Regions from separate parts of the Vibrio gallaecicus genome, predicted to be linked through region 2. Evidence: predicted binding sites of a transcription regulator. Region 2 holds the regulator's gene; the other holds the start of a gene.
What was found. The regulator CRP, encoded in region 2, controls carbon source genes, mostly activating them, when cyclic AMP is high. The targets are predictions, from matches to a motif close to TGTGANNNNNNTCACA.

Region 1: the regulator CRP is predicted to act here: its motif matches at 3,153-3,168, upstream of OCU78_RS12005 (CTP synthase).

The regions. Positions count from the first base shown of each region.
Region 1 covers NZ_AP025490.1:2,772,921-2,778,359, reverse strand. The annotation lists gene relA (GTP diphosphokinase) at 1-2,059, shown strand, start outside; gene mazG (nucleoside triphosphate pyrophosphohydrolase) at 2,305-3,105, shown strand; gene OCU78_RS12005 (CTP synthase) at 3,253-4,890, shown strand; gene eno (phosphopyruvate hydratase) at 4,977-5,439, shown strand, end outside.
Region 2 covers NZ_AP025490.1:2,969,402-2,983,854, forward strand. The annotation lists gene OCU78_RS13040 (ABC transporter ATP-binding protein) at 1-281, shown strand, start outside; gene OCU78_RS13045 (TIGR02444 family protein) at 278-757, shown strand; gene OCU78_RS13050 (hydrolase) at 1,009-1,986, shown strand; gene OCU78_RS13055 (YheU family protein) at 2,068-2,280, shown strand; gene OCU78_RS13060 (phosphoribulokinase) at 2,427-3,296, shown strand; gene crp (cAMP-activated global transcriptional regulator CRP) at 3,538-4,170, shown strand; gene OCU78_RS13070 (DUF1338 domain-containing protein) at 4,399-5,190, opposite strand; gene astD (succinylglutamate-semialdehyde dehydrogenase) at 5,391-6,848, opposite strand; gene astA (arginine N-succinyltransferase) at 6,985-8,004, opposite strand; gene OCU78_RS13085 (aspartate aminotransferase family protein) at 8,115-9,326, opposite strand; gene OCU78_RS13090 (aminodeoxychorismate/anthranilate synthase component II) at 9,726-10,304, opposite strand; gene OCU78_RS13095 (endonuclease I family protein) at 10,582-11,472, opposite strand; gene OCU78_RS13100 (ExeM/NucH family extracellular endonuclease) at 11,523-14,453, opposite strand, start outside.

The sequences.
Region 1 (5,439 bases), 200 kb from region 2:
ATGGCGTGGGCGTGAGATGATCGAAATCTTGGTCACGCTGTCGATGGATCGTGCGACTTTAGTGGCTGCACAGCTATTCCCAGTTGTATCCAGCGGGGTATTTGCACGCGATCTGTTTGAAGAAAGCTACGGTCGAGAAACCGTTAAATTGATCGATGGCGTTGAAGAAATGGCCGCTCTTGGTCAATTAAATGTCACCTTAGAAGGCAGCGCGGCATCCGGGCAAGTTGATAATGTTCGTCGTATGTTACTGGCTATGGTGGATGATTTCCGCTGCGTGGTTATCAAACTTGCAGAACGTATTTGTAACCTAATTGAAGTAAAAAAAGCGCCAGATGAAGTGCGTCGAGCAGCAGCAAAAGAGTGTGCCAACATTTATGCGCCACTTGCTAACCGTTTAGGTATCGGTCAGCTTAAGTGGGAAATTGAAGATTATGCTTTTCGATACCAGCAGTCAGATACCTATAAGCAGATAGCAAAACAACTTTCTGAGCGCCGAATTGTTCGTGAACAATACATCACAGATTTTGTTGATGACCTAACTTCAGAGATGGGTCGCTCAAATATTAATGCTGAAGTGAGTGGTCGCCCTAAGCACATTTACAGTATTTGGCGAAAAATGCAGAAGAAAAGCTTAGATTTTGATGAGCTTTTTGATGTGCGAGCTGTCCGTATTATTGCCGATCAATTGCAAGATTGTTATGCCGCTCTTGGTGTTGTTCATACGAAATATAAACACTTACCAAGTGAATTTGATGACTACGTAGCCAACCCTAAACCTAATGGCTATCAGTCTATCCATACCGTGGTTTTAGGTCCTGAAGGTAAAACTATTGAAATTCAGATTCGAACCAAGCAAATGCATGAAGATTCTGAATTGGGTGTAGCTGCGCACTGGAAATACAAAGAAGGCGCAACAGCTGCTCGCAGTGGATACGATGAGAAGATCACTTGGCTACGTAAGCTGATTGACTGGCAAGAAGAAATGTCTGACTCGGGTGAGATGTTGGATGAAGTCCGAAGCCAAGTCTTTGATGACAGGGTCTATGCGTTTACACCGCGAGGTGATGTTGTCGACTTACCAATGGGCGCAACGCCATTAGATTTTGCTTACCATATTCACTCAATGGTTGGTCACCGTTGTATCGGTGCCAAAGTGGCGGGGCGAATCGTACCATTCACCCATAAGCTCACCATGGGCGATCAAGTCGAAATTATTACTCAGAAAGAGCCGAATCCTTCCAGAGACTGGTTAAATCCAACAACTGGATTTGTCCACTCAAGCAGAGCTCGTGCAAAAATTAACGCGTGGTTCCGTGCTCAAAGTCGAGAGAAAAATTTAGAAGCGGGTCGTGATATTCTCGATGTGGAATTAGCGAAAGTCGGTGCAACATTAAAAGATGCCGAACAATACGCTCTAAAGCGTTTTAACGTAAATACCCCTGATGAGCTTTATGCTGGCGTAGGTAGTGGCGATCTTCGTGTAAACCAAGTTGTGAATCATATTAACGCATTAGTTAATAAGCCGACCGCTGAAGAAGAAGACCAAAAAGCGCTAGAGAAGCTCAGAGAGTCAGAGGCAAAACCCGCGCAGCAAAGCCGACCTCGTAAAGATGCGGTTGTGGTGGAAGGGGTCGACAACCTTATGAATCACTTAGCACGTTGCTGTCAGCCGATCCCTGGCGATGATATCAAAGGTTATATTACTCAAGGTCGTGGTATCTCAGTACACCGCAGTGATTGTGAACAGCTAAGTGAGCTGAGTTTACATGCGCCAGAGCGAATCATTGATACGGTATGGGGAAGCGGTTTTGTTGGTTCGTATATTCTGACTTTGCGTGTAGAAGCCCTAGAACGTAATGGTTTATTGAAAGACATCACATCATTGTTCGCGAATGAAAAAGTCAGCGTAACGACGATGAAGAGCCGTATTGACTATAAACGTCAGCTGTCGGTCATGGATTTTGATTTAGAAGTAACGAATATTGAAATTCTGAGTCGAGTGACGAGTCGAGTTGAACAAATTAAAGATGTAATGAGCGTCAAACGCCTCGGCTAACTTTCACGTTGCATTAGTCACTTTTACTGCGTTAACTGCGCTTTCTTGTTCCATCACATAGGCAAGCTATGCTCAGGAATCGTGAAAGCTTGTTGCCTTGTTAAAGTAACAACTGCTTAGTGAAAGATACGTAATTAGAGATTAGATAGTATCAACAAAGGTGAGTGGTTTTGGCTGCTCACCTTTTTTAGTTTTAATCGATGTTTTAAATTATTAAAAACAAAGACAGTAATAGGAAGGAAACGATGAATCACCCGATTGAACAACTTGAACAGATCATGACTAAGCTGCGCGATCCAAAAGGTGGCTGTCCTTGGGATTTAAAACAAAATTTTGAAACCATTGTTCCACATACTATCGAAGAAACCTATGAGGTGGTGGACGCAATTCATAATAAGGACTGGCCTAATCTTCAAGAAGAACTGGGTGATTTATTGTTTCAGGTGATCTTTTATAGCCAACTAGCTAAAGAGCAAGGTTTGTTTGAGTTTTCGGATGTGGTTGATGGAGTGAATGAAAAGCTAACTCGTCGTCATCCTCATGTTTTCTCCGATGCCAAATTTGAGAATGACGAAGAAATAAATGCAAATTGGGAGGCAGAGAAAGCTAAAGAAAAATCTCAAATAGGAAAAACTCAGGAAAGTATTCTAGACTCAATACCAAAATCTTTACCTGCACTTTCCAAGGCTCATAAAATACAAAAGCAAGTTGCGAAATATGGTTTTGATTGGGACACGATAGGTCCTGTTGTAGGGAAGGTTCTTGAGGAAGTCGATGAAGTGCTTGAAGAGGCTATGCAAGTGACTCCAAATGAAGACTTAGTGGAAGAAGAACTGGGTGATTTACTCTTTGCGACGGTTAATTTAGTGCGTCACTTAGGGAAAAATCCAGAATCAGCCCTTAATAAAGCCAATTTGAAATTTGAAAGAAGATTTCAAGGTGTAGAAAAAAAAGTAATAAATAAAGGTAAGGAATTAACGGATTTTTCTCTTCAAGAGCTTGATTCTATGTGGGATGAAGTCAAGGTTGAAGAGAAAATGAGATAAAGCCTTTAGCGATGAATTGATTTGAAGCAAAAAATAAAAAATAGCAGTGTGATAGATTTCACGTTGTGGCGATAAGGGGCTTCTGGTATATTTTCATCCCGTCCAGAAGTAGTCCATTTCCCTCATTCAACCAATTTCAGGTTAAACATGACGACAAATTACATTTTTGTTACTGGCGGGGTTGTATCCTCTCTAGGTAAAGGCATTGCTGCAGCATCTCTTGCAGCTATTTTAGAAGCTCGTGGTCTTAAAGTGACTATGATGAAGCTTGACCCTTACATCAACGTTGACCCAGGCACTATGAGCCCAACTCAACACGGTGAAGTGTTCGTCACGGAAGATGGCGCTGAAACTGACCTTGACCTTGGTCACTACGAGCGATTCATTCGCACCAAGATGACCAAGCGTAACAACTTCACTGCAGGTCGTGTTTACTCAGACGTTCTAGCAAGAGAACGCCGTGGTGATTACCTAGGTGCAACTATTCAGGTTATTCCACACATCACTAACTCTATCAAAGAGCGTGTTATTTCTGGCGCTGAAGGCCATGATATTGCGTTGGTTGAAGTTGGTGGTACTGTTGGTGATATCGAGTCTCTGCCATTTATGGAAGCGATCCGTCAACTAGCTGTTGAGCTTGGTCGTGAGCGTGCTATGTTTATGCACTTGACTCTTGTTCCTTATCTTGCAGCTGCTGGAGAAGTTAAAACTAAGCCAACGCAGCACTCTGTTAAAGAGCTACTGTCTATTGGTATTCAGCCTGACATTCTAGTATGTCGTTCAGACCGCAACATACCTACGAACGAACGTAAGAAAATTGCCTTGTTCTGTAATGTGCAAGAAAATGCAGTTATTTCTATGCGTGATGTTGACTCTATCTACAAGATCCCTCAGCTTATTAAAGCTCAGGGTACAGATGAACTTGTATGTAAGCGTTTCGGCATTACTGCTCCTGAAGCTGACTTGTCTGAATGGGAACAAGTTATTTACGAAGAAGCTAACCCAACGGGTGAAGTGACGATTGGTATGGTAGGTAAGTACATTGAACTGCCTGATGCATACAAATCAGTAAATGAAGCGCTAAAGCACGCGGGCTTGAAAAATCGCCTAAGCGTTAATATTAAATACGTAGATTCACAAGATGTTGAATCTCGTGGCGTAGAAGTTTTAGAAGGTCTAGATGCAATCCTTGTTCCTGGTGGTTTTGGTGACCGTGGTGTTGAAGGTAAGATTCTTGCTGCACAATACGCTCGTGAGAACAAAGTACCTTACTTGGGCATCTGTCTAGGCATGCAAGTAGCGCTTATCGAGTACGCTCGTAACGTTGCGAAAATGGAAGGGGCTCACTCTTCTGAATTTAGTTCTGAAACTAAATACCCAGTTGTTGGTCTGATTACAGAATGGATCGATGGCGAAGGTAAAGTGGAAGAGCGCACAGAATCTTCGGATCTAGGTGGCACAATGCGCCTGGGTTCACAGCTTTGTCACTTAGCTAAAGGGACTAAAGCATACGAATTATACGGTAGCGCGACGATCCATGAACGTCATCGTCACCGTTACGAAGTGAACAATAATCTTCGTCCGCAAATCGAAAAAGCAGGTCTAAAAGTATCAGGCCTATCTGCGGACAAGAAACTGGTTGAAGTTATTGAGAATCCGAACCACCCGTGGTTTGTTGCAGCTCAGTTCCACCCAGAGTTCACTTCAACACCTCGCGACGGTCACCCACTGTTTGCAGGTTTCGTTAAAGCCGCTGGTGAGTTCCAGCGCGGCGAACTTAAATAAGTAAAAGAATACAAGCAGCAGTATAAGTTGTACTGCTGCTATTTAATTTTGACATTTATATATATTCAACGAGAAGGAAACATTCAATGTCTAAGATCGTTAAAGTTCTAGGTCGTGAAATCATCGATTCACGTGGTAACCCAACAGTAGAAGCTGAAGTACACCTAGAAGGCGGTTTCGTAGGTATGGCTGCTGCTCCATCTGGCGCATCTACTGGTTCTCGCGAAGCTCTTGAGCTACGTGACGGCGACAAATCACGTTTCCTAGGTAAAGGTGTTCTTAAAGCAATTGAAGCTGTAAACGGCCCAATCGCTGAAGCTCTAGTTGGTACTGATGCTAAAGCACAAGCTGACGTTGACCAAATCATGCTTGACCTAGACGGTACTGATAACAAGTCTAAGTTTGGCGCGAACGCTATCCTAGCTGTTTCTCTAGCTAACGCAAAAGCTGCTGCTGCTGCGAAAGGCATGCCTCTATACGAGCACATTGCTGAGCTAAACGGTACTGCTGGCGTATTCTCTATGCCTCTACCAATGATGAACATCATCA
Region 2 (14,453 bases):
ATCAAAAGCGTCGTGAGGCAGAATTCAGAAAACTGACTGCACCAATTCGTAAAAAGCTGACTCAATTTGAAAAGAAAATGGACTCGCTGACACTTTCTTTAGAAGAAGCCGAGCAAGAATTGTCAGATACTTCTCTTTATGAAGCTGAAAATAAAGCTAGACTTAATAAAGTATTGGCACAGCAAGCAACCAGCAAATCTCAATTAGAAGAAGTTGAAATGGACTGGATGGCAGCTCAAGAAGAACTAGAGCAAATGGAACAGGATATAGATAGCCTATGAGCCTAGAGCACGTAACGATATCACTAACACTTGAACGACTCTGGCAGTTCAGCCTTCAGTATTACAGTGTGCGTGAAGTAAAAGATGCGTGCTTATCTCTCCAAAATAATTTCCATGGTAACGTTAATTTGCTGCTGCTACTTAAATGGCTAGATGAGCAGCAAGTTAGCTTTCACGAAGAGGACTGGCACAAAGTCCAGCAATGTTTAAGTCGCTCAGAGGCTTTACTGCACAGTTATCGCGAGCTCAGAAAGCACCTAAAGCATCATGTATCTGATTCTTTATACAGAGAAGCCCTTCAGTTTGAACTCCAGCTTGAGAAACAACAGCAGTCGGATCTAGTAGATTGCATTAATACCCTCCCCCTCGATACCAACTATCACGAGCCTCTGGTTTTACGCTACTGCCGTCTACTGGGTGGAGAATCCCTATACTCGGCTTTTGCAGAACCAGCTCCGAACATCGCTAATCAATAGCTTTTAATCTCAGAAAATTTTCTATAATCAAAACCGTTTATCTTGTCTATTTTAATATTAAGTCCCTAATTGCATTTACTTATTACGGCTTACTATATCCAGAAAGTTGAGTTGTTCTTTACTCGTTCAATAAGCCAGCATTGCTTCCATTCAGATAAACCCAACACTTGCACTCAACGCCCTGATAGACCAAGCTCAAAGAATGAAATACAAAAGATAATTACTCATTAACGGATGGACTGAGTTTTTCTATGACCATATTTACCGCAGCTGCGGGCTTATCAAACCCTCACCTACAGACTCTGGTGCCACGGTTTATTCGTAAACAGACTCTGTTTAAACCCACTTGGCAAACCTTAGATACACCAGATGGTGATTTTCTCGATCTTGCTTGGAGTGAAGAGCCAACAGGTGAACAGCTAAAGAAAAAACCTATCTTCGTGTTATTTCACGGGCTAGAAGGCAGTTTCGAAAGCCCTTATGCTAACGGCTTAATGAATGCTTTCGCAAAAGACGGGTGGTTATCCGTCATGATGCACTTTCGAGGATGCAGCGGAAAACCGAACCGATTAGCCAGAGCCTATCATTCAGGCGAAGTAGAAGATGCGCGCTTCTTTCTTGAGTTTTTAAACAAACAATTTCCAGACAACCCTAAAGTAGCCGTAGGTATTTCTTTAGGTGGTAACATGCTTGCTAATTATCTAGCCGATTACGCTGACGATCCTTTACTATCAGCAGCAACTATAGTTTCAGCCCCTTTTGATCTTGCCAGTTGTTCAAGCCGAATTGAGCAAGGCTTCTCTAAAATCTATAAAAAGTACTTATTAAATTCACTAAAAGATAATGCATTGAAAAAAGGGCAGATCCTGCTTGATGAACTGGGGATCAGCGCTGAATCCATCAAGAACATTCGTCACTTATACGAATTTGATGAAAGGATTACCGCGCCACTGCATGGTTTCAAAAACGCTCAAGATTACTATGTAAAATGTTCAGCTCTTTCAAAATTACAAAAAATCAAACTGCCAACTCAGATCATTCATGCTAAAGATGACCCATTCATGACAGATGCCGTGATCCCTAAATTTGTACTTCCAGAAAATATCGATTATCGCCTATTCCAGCATGGTGGCCATGTTGGATTTATCACTGGGAACACCTTAAAACCTCGCTTCTGGCTAGAAGAAGCACTGCCTGCCTACTATGAAAGTATTCAAGATTCGGCATAATGGTTGCCTTATTTTCTTTCGTCATTTCCATGAACCAATAAGGTTCTAACCAAAAGCTGACCGTAAAATAGAGATGTATTTATGATCATTCCATGGCAAGACATTGCACCTGAAACATTAGAAAACCTCGTTAAGGAGTTTGTGCTTCGTGAAGGTACTGATTACGGGGATGTTGAAATTTCTCTACAAAATAAAATTGACCAAGTAAAAAACCAACTGAAGACAGGCGATGCCAATATCGTCTTTTCTGAGTTGCACGAAACTGTTGATATTCAGCTACGTCATACAATGTGAAGTTGAGTTTAAGCAATGAATGGAATCAAAGAACAACAATAAGTAGAGTAACCGTATGGCAGGGAGCTATGCTGCGCTAGCCAGTGAGCCATGTTATAGTGAAAGCGATTGCTAACAAGTAAGTTACTACAAAGACAAGGGTTGTCATGTCCGCTAAACATCCAATTATCGCAGTAACGGGTTCATCAGGAGCCGGTACAACTACAACTTCCGAAGCCTTTAGAAAAATGTTCAATATGATGGACGTAAAGGCAGCATGGGTAGAAGGCGATAGCTTTCACCGCTTCACTCGCCCAGAAATGGATGTAGAGATCCGTAAAGCACGCGAACAAGGAAAGCACATCAGTTACTTTGGCCCACAAGCCAACGACTTTGGAGCACTGGCTGAGTTTTTCCGTAAATATGGTAATGAAGGTACAGGGCAAGTACGCCGCTACCTTCATACTTTTGATGAAGCCGTTCCATATAATCAAATGCCAGGCACTTTCACGCCTTGGCAGGATATTCCTGAAAACTCGGATGTGATGTTCTATGAAGGACTACACGGTGGTGTTGTGGATGGCGACATTAATGCCTCACAACATGTCGATTTATTGATTGGCATGGTACCCATCGTAAACTTAGAGTGGATTCAAAAGTTCGTCCGAGATACTCGCGACCGAGGGCATTCTCGTGAAGCGGTAATGGACTCCATTGTTCGTTCAATGGACGACTATTTGAATTACATTACACCACAATTTTCACGTACTCATATCAACTTCCAACGTGTTCCGACAGTCGATACATCAAACCCTCTGAACGCAAAAGGAATCCCTAGTTTAGATGAAAGCTTCGTAGTCATTCGATTGCGTGGCATTAAAAATGTCGATTTCCCATACCTTTTAGCAATGATTGATGGCTCATTTATGTCGCGACATAATACGCTAGTCGTGCCAGGCGGGAAGATGAGCTTTGCTATGGAGCTCATTGTTAGACCTATCCTTCAACAGCTGATTGAAACTGGAAAAATAGGTTAACAGAACGTCATTTTATCAGGTTACTTTTCATACCGTGATCATGTGCACAATTTTGCGTAAAAAATCGCAGCTTGGTCACGATTAAAATCAAGAAATAGTGACTGAAAAAGGATACTATTTTAGTCCGAAACAAAAGATAGCTTGCAGCACTGAAAAAGTGCTCTTACCCTAAAGCCTAATTTAGGCTTAGCTAATTAATACGGAAAGCAGCAAGCATACCCTGCAGAGGAAGTGAGATATTATGGTTCTAGGTAAACCTCAAACCGATCCAACATTAGAATGGTTTCTGTCACATTGTCATATTCATAAGTACCCTTCTAAAAGCACGCTAATTCACGCTGGTGAAAAAGCGGAAACCTTGTACTACATCGTAAAAGGTTCTGTTGCGGTTCTAATCAAAGATGAAGAAGGTAAGGAGATGATTCTTTCTTACCTAAACCAAGGTGACTTTATTGGTGAGCTTGGTCTATTTGAAGAAGACCAAGAGCGTACTGCTTGGGTTCGTGCTAAATCTCCTTGTGAAGTGGCTGAAATTTCATTTAAGAAATTCCGTCAACTTATCCAAGTGAACCCAGACATCTTAATGCGTCTATCATCTCAAATGGCTAATCGTCTACAAGTGACTAGCCAAAAAGTAGGTGACTTAGCTTTCCTTGACGTGACTGGTCGTATCGCTCAAACGCTACTAAACCTAGCTAAACAGCCAGATGCAATGACTCACCCAGACGGCATGCAAATCAAGATCACTCGTCAAGAGATCGGTCAGATTGTTGGCTGTTCACGTGAGACTGTTGGTCGTATCTTGAAGATGCTAGAAGAGCAGAACTTAATTTCAGCTCACGGTAAGACTATCGTTGTTTACGGTACTCGCTAATTTTTAATCGCTCTAGCTAGCAATTAAAAGCCGAGACAAATATTAAAGCCACCAGCTGCAAAGTTGGTGGCTTTTTCTTTTCTAGGCTCTAGGTTCTAGGTTCTAGGTTCTAGGTTCTAGGTTCTAGGTTCTAGGTTCTAGGTTCTAGGTTCTAGGTTCTAGGTTCTAGGTTCTAGGTTCTAGGTTCTAGGGCTTAGTAATGAAAGCCTCTAGAGAACACAAGTTAGATTAGCTATCTGTACTTTCAAAAATCTTATCGGCAGAAGCCGCAACAAAACCAGTATAGATTTCCCCATTTGCCATCACGTAGCGCTTAGCAAATTCGTAAAAGCCACCCGGGATCATTTCGACACCTTCGGTGAAAGTAACCGCGACTTTATCCGCCATCGTTGAAGATTGTTCAAGAAGCACTTCAGGTGATCCTTTTACTTCTCCACCAGCACTATTGATAGTAAAACCTTCATCTCTCAAGTAGTCATTCACAGACTGAACTTCATCAAACTTATTCAGTTGATTCACACTTACTGTGAAATGGTTTGCCCCATAACCATGTGCCGCAAGCCAAGAAGCGTACTCACTTTCTTTTGCCAACACTTGGAAATCCACAAAGCTTAAATCCCATAGTCGCCCACCAAATAGGAACTCATGACCTTTTAGCTTATTGGTGTCCAATTGCTTCACAAGCTTAGCAACGATTGTTTGTAACTCCGCTGAACACTCTTCAACTTTAAGTTCACTAATGAACACTTTTGGTTGATTTGGATCTGGGTGTTCAAAATGCTTCGCGACTAATTTTTTACTTTCGAAAAGATAATCACCACAAGCTTGATAGCCTAGATCTATAAATGGTTTGGCTAGAGTATCAATGCCAAGCGGGGCTACGTTGAAAGTTCGCAGTGCAATATGGTCGTTGATCAACGCTTCGTCTTCTTTCAACAGCTGCTGAACTTGAGCTGCTGAAGGGCATAAACGTTGAATATAATCGTTCCATAATGAGCTGAATAATAGATCGGGCGTCATGGTGACTCCTTGTCGAGGGTACTAGCAAGCTAGAGATATTGGATTAAGAAGATAAGCTACCGCTTATGCCGCAGCCATTTTGCAATCATTGTCACTGGCAGAAGCTTTCCATGAATAAGCAATCACCAGAGTTTTTATTATTATGACTAGCCTTACATCGAGATAAGGCTAGTATTTAAGCTTTATATTCAGTGATTTATTTAAAGTTCAATACCTGGGCTAAATGTCGCGGGCAGCAATGTCTCTCCACCTTCCATTGAAGCCATTGGATAAGCACAGTAATCCGCAGCGTAGTAAGCACTTGGTCGTAAGTTACCCGACGCACCAGGTCCACCAAATGGTGCATCACCACTTGCCCCTGTCAGTTGTCGGTTACGGTTTACAATACCTGCACGGATATGATCCACGAAATATTCCCATTCAGAGTCATCCGTTGAAACAAGACCTGCAGATAAGCCAAAACGAGTATCGTTAGCTAGGTTTACGGCCTCTTCCAATGATTGGTAACGCACAACTTGTAGAAGTGGTCCAAAATATTCCTCATCAGGCAACTCAGCAATGTTTGTTGCATCGATAATACCAGGAGTCACAAATGCAGCTTCAAGCCCTTTAGCTTCTACTAGGCTAACGCCTCCAAGAGACTGAAGGTTTGCTTGAGCATCAAGAATAAACTTCGCAGCCGCTTCTGAAATTTGTGGTCCCATGAAAGGTGCTGGTTCTGCAAAAGGTTGATCGACACGAATCTTCTGAGTCGCGGCTACCAATTTATTAATGAGTAAGTCGCCCTTCTCTCCCACTGGTACATATAAGCGACGAGCACAAGTACAGCGTTGACCCGCACTAATAAACGCAGATTGAATAATGGTATAAACCGTCGCGTCGACATCTCCATATTGGTCAGAGATAACCATAGGGTTGTTGCCGCCCATTTCAAGCGCCAGCATTTTACCCGGCTGACCTGCAAATTGACGATGTAGGATATGACCGGTATTTGCACTACCCGTAAATAGCACCCCATCTAAGCCTTTTGAGTCAGCTAATGCGATACCTGTTTCTTTAGCGCCTTGCACAAGGTTAATGACACCTGCAGGTAAGCCCGCCTCTTGCCATAACTTCATAGCAAACTCACCCGTCCAAGGCGTCTGCTCTGAAGGTTTGAATACCACGGTATTACCCGATAGCAATGCTGGAACAATATGACCGTTAGGCAAGTGACCAGGGAAGTTATAAGGACCGAAGACAGCCATTACACCCAATGGGCGGTGACGAAGTACAATTTGGTTGCCAGCAGCTTCACGAGAAGCTTCACCTGTACGTTCATGATATGCACGAATTGAAATGGCAATCTTACCTGCCATTGCACCTGCTTCAGTACGAGTCTCCCAAATTGGTTTGCCCGTTTCTTTTGCAATAATCTGTGCAATTTCTTCACTGTTTTCTTTCACTTTTTCAGCGAAAGCCAAAACAATAGCTTCACGCTCAGCAAAACTTAATTTCTTCCAACCTACAAATGCGTTACGCGCCGCGCTAACTGCTGATTCCACTTGAGCTGGAGTTGCACTGTCGCCTTGCCAAACAACCTCATTATTAAATGGGCTGACTGATGTCATCGCTTCGCCTTGTCCGGCTACCCATTGCCCTGCAATCCACTGAGTCATACTACTGTCCTTACTTACAATTTTTCAAAAAGTACTTAATGCACTTTCTTTGGTCATTTCTAACCTTGAGCATTTCTAGCTTTGGTCATTTATCGCTTCAGTCATTTCACGACTCCACAAAGAAGCCGAAACAGACTTACTGAACGAGCATGCGAACAAAGTCGCCTTCTTTAACTTCTAAAGCTTTAGCAACTTCTGGTGATAGGATCACCTTATCACTCGCTTGATCGTATGCACCTTTCGCTGCAACCGCTCGGAAATTTTCAAACGAGGTATTACCAATTAGGTAATCTTGAGAGCTTGAATGCTCCGAGATCTTCACCTGTGCTCTGATCGAATGGCGAACAGATTCAATATTTCGTAAATCACATTCAACAGTTGGACCAGCGTCAAAAATGTCGACATAACCTCGGTTCGTAAAACCTTCTCGCTCTAACAGCTTTAATGCTGGGCGAGTATTATCGTGAACCTGTCCGATTACCGCTTGAGCTTCTTGGCTCAGTAAATTCACGTATATCGGTAACTTAGGCATAAGATCAGCAATAAAGCCTTTTTTTCCGATACCGGTTAAATAATCTGCCAGCGTGAAATCAATAGAGAAGAAATGCTCTTGCAGCCACTGCCAGAAAGGTGAATTACCATCAGCGTCAGATACGCCACGCATCTCAGCAAAAATCGTTTCGGAGAAACGCTCTGGGTGCTCAGACATGATCAAGAAACGGCACTTTGACATCAAACGACCATTCAATCCCCCACGGAAAGATGGACGTAAAAACAAAGTACAAATTTCACTGCAGCCTGTGTAGTTATTACCAAAAGTCAGAAGCTTAACAACATTGTTCACGCCCAACTTTTGTGATGAGTGAACAACCTTGCTGATATGGTAAGAGTAAAATGGGACGTCCCAACCGATAGAAGCTTCGATACCTGTGGTACCGGCCACTTCTCCTGTTTCGCTATCAACGCCAACCATTAGGTAGCCTTCATCACCAGGTTCGGTGACATCCGCTTTGGAAAAGCTGTATTCAGAATGCGTAATGCGGTTAGTTAGGAGCTCTTCATTTACAGGAAGAGATGTGAATCCATGTCCTGATTCAACGGCGCAAGCATGCAGCGCGTCATAATCAGATAATTTAATAGGGCGAACAACTAGCATCAATATTCCCTCCAGATGCAAAACAGGCCCAAAACTAGACAGTCTGGGCCTTTAGCAAGTCATCATAGAATCGCTCTATGGCGAATATTCTTATGACGCGAGCTTTGAGGCTAAACTAACGTCGCGATTGCTTTGTCTAGTTTTGCTAAGCCTTCTTCAATTTCTTGTTTAGTGATGACAAGTGACGGTGTGAAACGGACTACATTCGCTCCCGCAACCAATACCATCAAGCCTTCTTTACCCGCAGCAACTAATACATCACGAGCTCGACCCTGCCATTTCTCATTAAGTGCAGCACCTAGCAGTAAACCTTTACCACGTACTTCACTAAAAATTTGGTACTTATCATTTATTCTAGTCAAACCTTCACGGAATAGCGCTTCACGCTCTTTAACACCCGCTAAAGTTTCAGGTTGGCTCACCACATCAACTACCGCTTCTGCTACTGCACAAGCCAACGGGTTACCACCGTAAGTTGAACCATGAGTACCCACTTTAAGGTGAGGAGCTAAAGCGTCAGTAGTCAGCATTGCACCAATAGGGAAGCCGCCACCAAGAGATTTTGCTGTACTAAGAATATCTGGCGTTACACCTAAACCTTGGTAAGCGTAGAAATCACCAGTACGACCATTACCTGTTTGTACTTCATCAAAAATAAGAAGCGCATTGTGTTTATCACACAGTTCACGGACAGCATTCATGAATTCAGATGTTGGCGAAATAATACCGCCCTCACCTTGCAATGGTTCCATCATCACAGCACAAGTGCGCTCAGAGATGTGTGCTTCTAAAGCGGCTATATCATTATAAGGTAGATGAGTAACATCGCCTGGCTTAGGACCAAAGCCGTCAGAGTAAGCTTCTTGACCACCAACAGTTACAGTAAAGAATGTACGACCATGGAAACCTTGTTTAAATGCAATGATTTCTGACTTTTCAGGTCCATGCACGTCAACAGCCCAACGGCGAGCTAATTTAAGTGCCGCTTCATTCGCTTCCGCGCCAGAGTTTGCAAAGAAAACTTTATCAGCAAAGCAAACGTCTGTTAGCTTCTTAGCAAGGCGTAATGCTGGCTCATTGGTCATAACATTACTTAGATGCCAAATCTTATTTGCTTGCTCAGTCACGGCATTCACCATTGCTGGGTGACAGTGACCTAAACAACTTACTGCGATACCACCAGCAAAGTCGATATACTCTCGACCTTCTTGGTCCCAGACTCGTGCGCCTTCGCCTTTAACTGGAATCATTTCCATTGGGTTATAACAAGGCACCATCACCTCGTTAAACAGACTACGTTCTACTTTATTTTCCACTGTCATCGCACATTCCTTTATCGATACCGCATGCTTCGCAAATAAGCGTAATGATTCATAAGTGAGACAAAATTATTTTGTTCCGCTTTTATCCCGCTGCAGCATTGTATTTACATTTAATTAACCATTTCAATAGTGATTTATTCTTTCACATCGGAAAACAACTGAATAAACGTCACTGCCTCTGACTATTTATGCATCAAGTAGTTTGTTTTATGAAGCTTTTTTTATCGAGGGAGGTGTTCAGCCGTAACAATACATAGCAAAGACGGTGATATAGCACTGTCCGCACTAAATACGGCGAATAAGTTTGCAAAGGCGGGATTACGAAATATAGAGATAACAAATGTTATAAAAAGTGATCGGTGTCCGTTAGGGGCTATGCGTAAACAAGAAATAAAACACTTAACGAGCGAGGAAGTTAGCCAGTAACTGGTGTCCCTGTTCTGTTTTAATTGACTCTGGGTGGAATTGAACCGCATCGATCGGTAACGTCTTATGCTGATAACCCATGATTTCATCCATGCTGCCATCCTCAAATTCAGTCCAAGCCGTTAGTTCGAAACAATCAGGTAATGTGCCATTTTTAACGACTAGTGAGTGATAGCGAGTTACCGTTAATGGATTATTTAAGCTTTGAAAAACACTTCGTCCATTGTGTCTAATTGGAGACGTTTTTCCATGCATAACTTGCCTAGCTCGTACGACTTCACCACCAAAAACTTGGGCAATCGCTTGATGACCTAAACAAACTCCCATTAAAGGCAATTTACCGGCGAAATGCTCTATAGCAGCTAATGAGATACCTGCATCATTGGGAGTACAAGGACCAGGAGAGATCACCAAATGGGATGGAGCGAGTGCTTCAATGCCAGCAATATCAATCTCATCATTACGTACCACTTTCACCGTTGCACCTAACTCACAAAAGTATTGGTACAGGTTATAAGTAAAAGAGTCGTAGTTATCGATGATTAATAGCATGAGTAAATCGTTGACCGTATTGAAGGGAGGACAATAGGGTGTGTATTGTGCAGTAAGAGGCTAGAAAGGCAAGTATTTCTGTTCAAAGGTAAAATATCCAACTATGAATAATTCCCTATTCTTTGAAGGCTAGAACTCTCTGATACTTGCATTAGCCAAGGAGTCACCAATAAAAAGAAAGGCGCACAAGGCACCTTTCTCTGTTATTGGTTCTTTAGTTATTGGCTTCTTATTTAAAACCCATCACCTAGTAACAAGCATAGCGATGATCTATTCGCTACTTACAATCTTTAGCAAAGATTGAGTCCACCCATTGTGGGTTATCAACGAATGGGTTTCGGTTACCTTGAATCTCTTGAATTTTAGTGTTTCTATTAAATTCAAATTCATCTACTGCATCTTGGGTATTCCAAGCCAGTAACGTACACACATTCCCTAGAGCAGTACCGTTATCTACCACTGTTGGTACTAATTCTAGATCTGGTGTCTTAGAGTCATTACCTTCATAACGTGTTGCCATGTAGAAGATCATACGAGCAACGTCGCCTTTCACTTGATCACGAGGCTCAAATGAGTCGCCATCACTGTAGTTTCCAGGCGCTTCAGTCAACTCACTTCCGCCGTTATCAAACTCTAAATTCCCACGTTTGCTGTTCACAGACTCATCTGTAGGACGAAGGTGATGAATATCTGTATAGCCGTAAGCACTCTTATCGTTGAATCCACCATTTGATTTCGGGTAAGTATGTTCACGGTTCCAGTTATCCTGACCTAAACTGCCTTGACCTGTCTTCTGCCCTTTCTCTTGCGAGCGACCGGTATACATTAGAATAACGTTGTTACTGTTATTCGGATCTTCATCCGTTTTATCTAATGCATCCCACACATCAAAGCTGCTAGATGAATACGGTAACTTAGTAATACCAGTAGAGATAATACTATTCAGGGCAGCTTTCAGTTCATCGCCTGATTTGTCTAACGCGCTATCGTAGTAACCATTTGGGTTATGTATTTCACCAGGTGGTACTGGCGGCTCTACAATTGTCATTTCACACGTTACCGATGGAATACCACCAACAACATGTGGATCATGAGCTTGTTCATAAGCTGCCGTTGCGGCAGAGGCATACGCACATGGGATAAGTAATGTAAGTAATGTTTTTTTCATCATAATATTTCGATTAGGGGCGAATTCGCCCCTCTCCTATCAGCAACGAGTTATTTGAACTTACGACGTAAGAAGCCAAGACCTAATAGGCTTAATAAGCCACCTAAGCCAAATGAACCACCGTCGCTATCGCTGCTACTTTTCGCAACTTGAACGGTTTTTGTCTCAAGTACACTGCCTGCAACACTCGTGGTTACTGTGTATTCACCTGCTCCAACTCCTGTAATTGGTACTTCAGTCCAACCGAAGGCAATTTCAAACTGATCAAGAACGTCTTTCTGCACATTAGAAGAAGTCGCCACAAATGCTTGAGTTGCATTGCTGAAGCTTACTGATACTTCATCACCTACTTTAAGGTAAGCAGAATCAGCATATTGAGTCAGATCAACGAAGTAATCAAAACCACCGTCCGTCGGTGCTTCGAATCGAGGTTCATTCAATGGCTCAGATGGAAGCTCAATTGGTGTACCAGGCACAATCGGTTGATCCGGGTTACCAGGATAGATAGGGTCAACTGGCTCTAGTGGCTTGCCATCAAAATCAATGGAAAGAACAACAGGATCATGTGCCGCTGAACGGTACACATCAGTATACTTTTGTCCTGTTTCATGGCCTGCACCAAACACTTCAGACTCACCAGCGTTTATGTTCCACTGAGTTGCTCCGATAACTTTCGTTTTCAAACCAGCTGAGGTTAAAATGTAATCTAAGCTTCCGCTTTCATCCCCTTTAACTACGTTGTAGCTATTCGGTGCAACGATTTCTAAAACATTTTCATAACCATAGCTTTCAGTCACTACTGAACCATCGGCACCGTGTAAAGGTGTATCACCGATAAAAGTATTTGCTGCGGTTTTGATTTCGTAGTCTTCTGGAGCATCAGTACGGTCTGTTAATACAGTAATCGCATCTTCGTTATTGTAAGCATTCAAGCTACCTAGAATAACCTTCTCACCCTCAAGGTTTGCTAACTGTTGACCTAAATAATCAGCAGCAGAGACGCGTAAACTTCCACACGCACCTTGGCTATCAATTTCAGCACTATCTTCTGAACACGTTTGTTTTTTTGATGCAAAGTGGTTGAGCGCAACCACCAATTTCTCTTCACGGTCTTTAAATGAGAACACAGGAACAACAGCGTCATGTTGTGCTGTCATCGTATCATCAGCATTTTTTTGAGAAGGCATTGGGATGACTTGCAATGAATCAAGACCAACCTTATTCGCACGGAAAATAACGTAGTTACTTGTCGCCAGCGTACCTACGTGAGTTAGCCCTTCACTACTTGCAATGTGGTACTGATCAATCTCATCTAATTCAGCGTTTAGTTGTGTAACTAGATAAGCAATCGCAGAACTTTCTTCAAAGCCATTGTTTTCAACTTCCATCAAACCAACAATGTCAGCATTTAATGACTTCAAAGCAGAAACAAGTTTAAGCGTTTGATGATCAAATTCCGTTGAACTTTGAGCTCCCGGGTGAGCATCCGCTTCTAAATATTGATTGGTTTCACCGCTGCCTTCTAAACTATTGATGTACTGGTTAGCGTTGAAAGTGGCAATACGAATATCGCCATTATCAAGAACAGGTTCAGCTTTACGCTTACTGTTATCAGCGGCGAAACTATCCTTAGTAACATTTTCGGTTACATAGAAACGATAATCTGAGTAAGAGTAACCCACGACACCTTGAACGCTACTTGCAAGATCGCCAACGCGGATAAAGTCCTCAGTTGTGCCATTTTGGTCTACATCGGTTTGACCAAAATCAGGGTACCAAGCAGGTGCCCCAACCGTATCTTTTGTAAATGATTCAACCACTAAGCGATTATCATCATTACAATCAGCGGCTTGTTTAGCTTCTTGCGTACCAGGGAAGAAAGATTGGTTCGGGTGAACATTAACTTCACCTTGGCTTAGAACCATGTTGAATCGCTGTGGCCCTTCATCAAAACTGTAGTTACGCGACACTTTCATATCAGAAGCGGAGGTAAGCTTAACTAGCATGCCTTCGTGACGTTCAAGGGTGAAGTCAAATTCAGGATCACTCGATGCGATAGATAATTCAGTTGCGGTAACAGTACCCGTTCCAACCGTTTCAATCGCTGTAGCAGGAATTTGTGTCCAGCCAAAGTTCTCTTCTACAGGACCAGTGACTTTGACTTTATCGCCCAGAGCTAAACCTGAAACATCACCCACAACAAAGATGCCGTCCGATGTTTTTGGATCACTGTCAGGTGTTTCATCTTGCATATAGAAACCAACTGCAACATCACCATCTAGAGCTTCGCTTTGAATTGCAGTGATCACACCGACGACAGTGAACGCTTCATTTGAGATAAATTGTCCGTTTGCAGGGTCGGTATATGGAGAAGCCCAAGAATTACCCTGAAGCTCACTGATCAATGTATCTGGTGTTGGCTCTGGGTCGGGATCAGGTTCTGGGTCAGGGTCTGGATCTGGGTTGCCACCACCTAGGTCAACATTACCAATATCGGTCCAATCATCTTGACCTAACGTTTCAAATTTAGCAGGGTCATAAGCTGTACTCGCCGTCATCGTAGTACGCTTCAAAGTTACGTTTTTATTGTAATCCGTATCATTCACGTAACCCAAAATATCGACAATAGAACCATCTTTAAATAAGGCAATAGAGTCATCACCGTTAAAATAAGTGATGCTTCCTGTACCATCCGATTTTGCTAACAAGTCCGCTACAGCGCTAGAGTTAGCAACCACATAAGTCTCTCCAGCTTGAAGCGTGACTCCAGCTAGATCAAACTCATTTCCCCAGTCACCGCTACCATTTGATTCCATCATCAAGCTGTAGCCATCCAGTGTTACAGCTGTAGAACCCACATTCGCTATCTCGATAGCTTTATTACTGCCTGAACCCTCAACAACTTCAGTGATCAGAATGCTTTCAGCCGGAGCACCTAACTCAACGTTACCGAAATCGCTCCAATCATCTTTATCGACTAC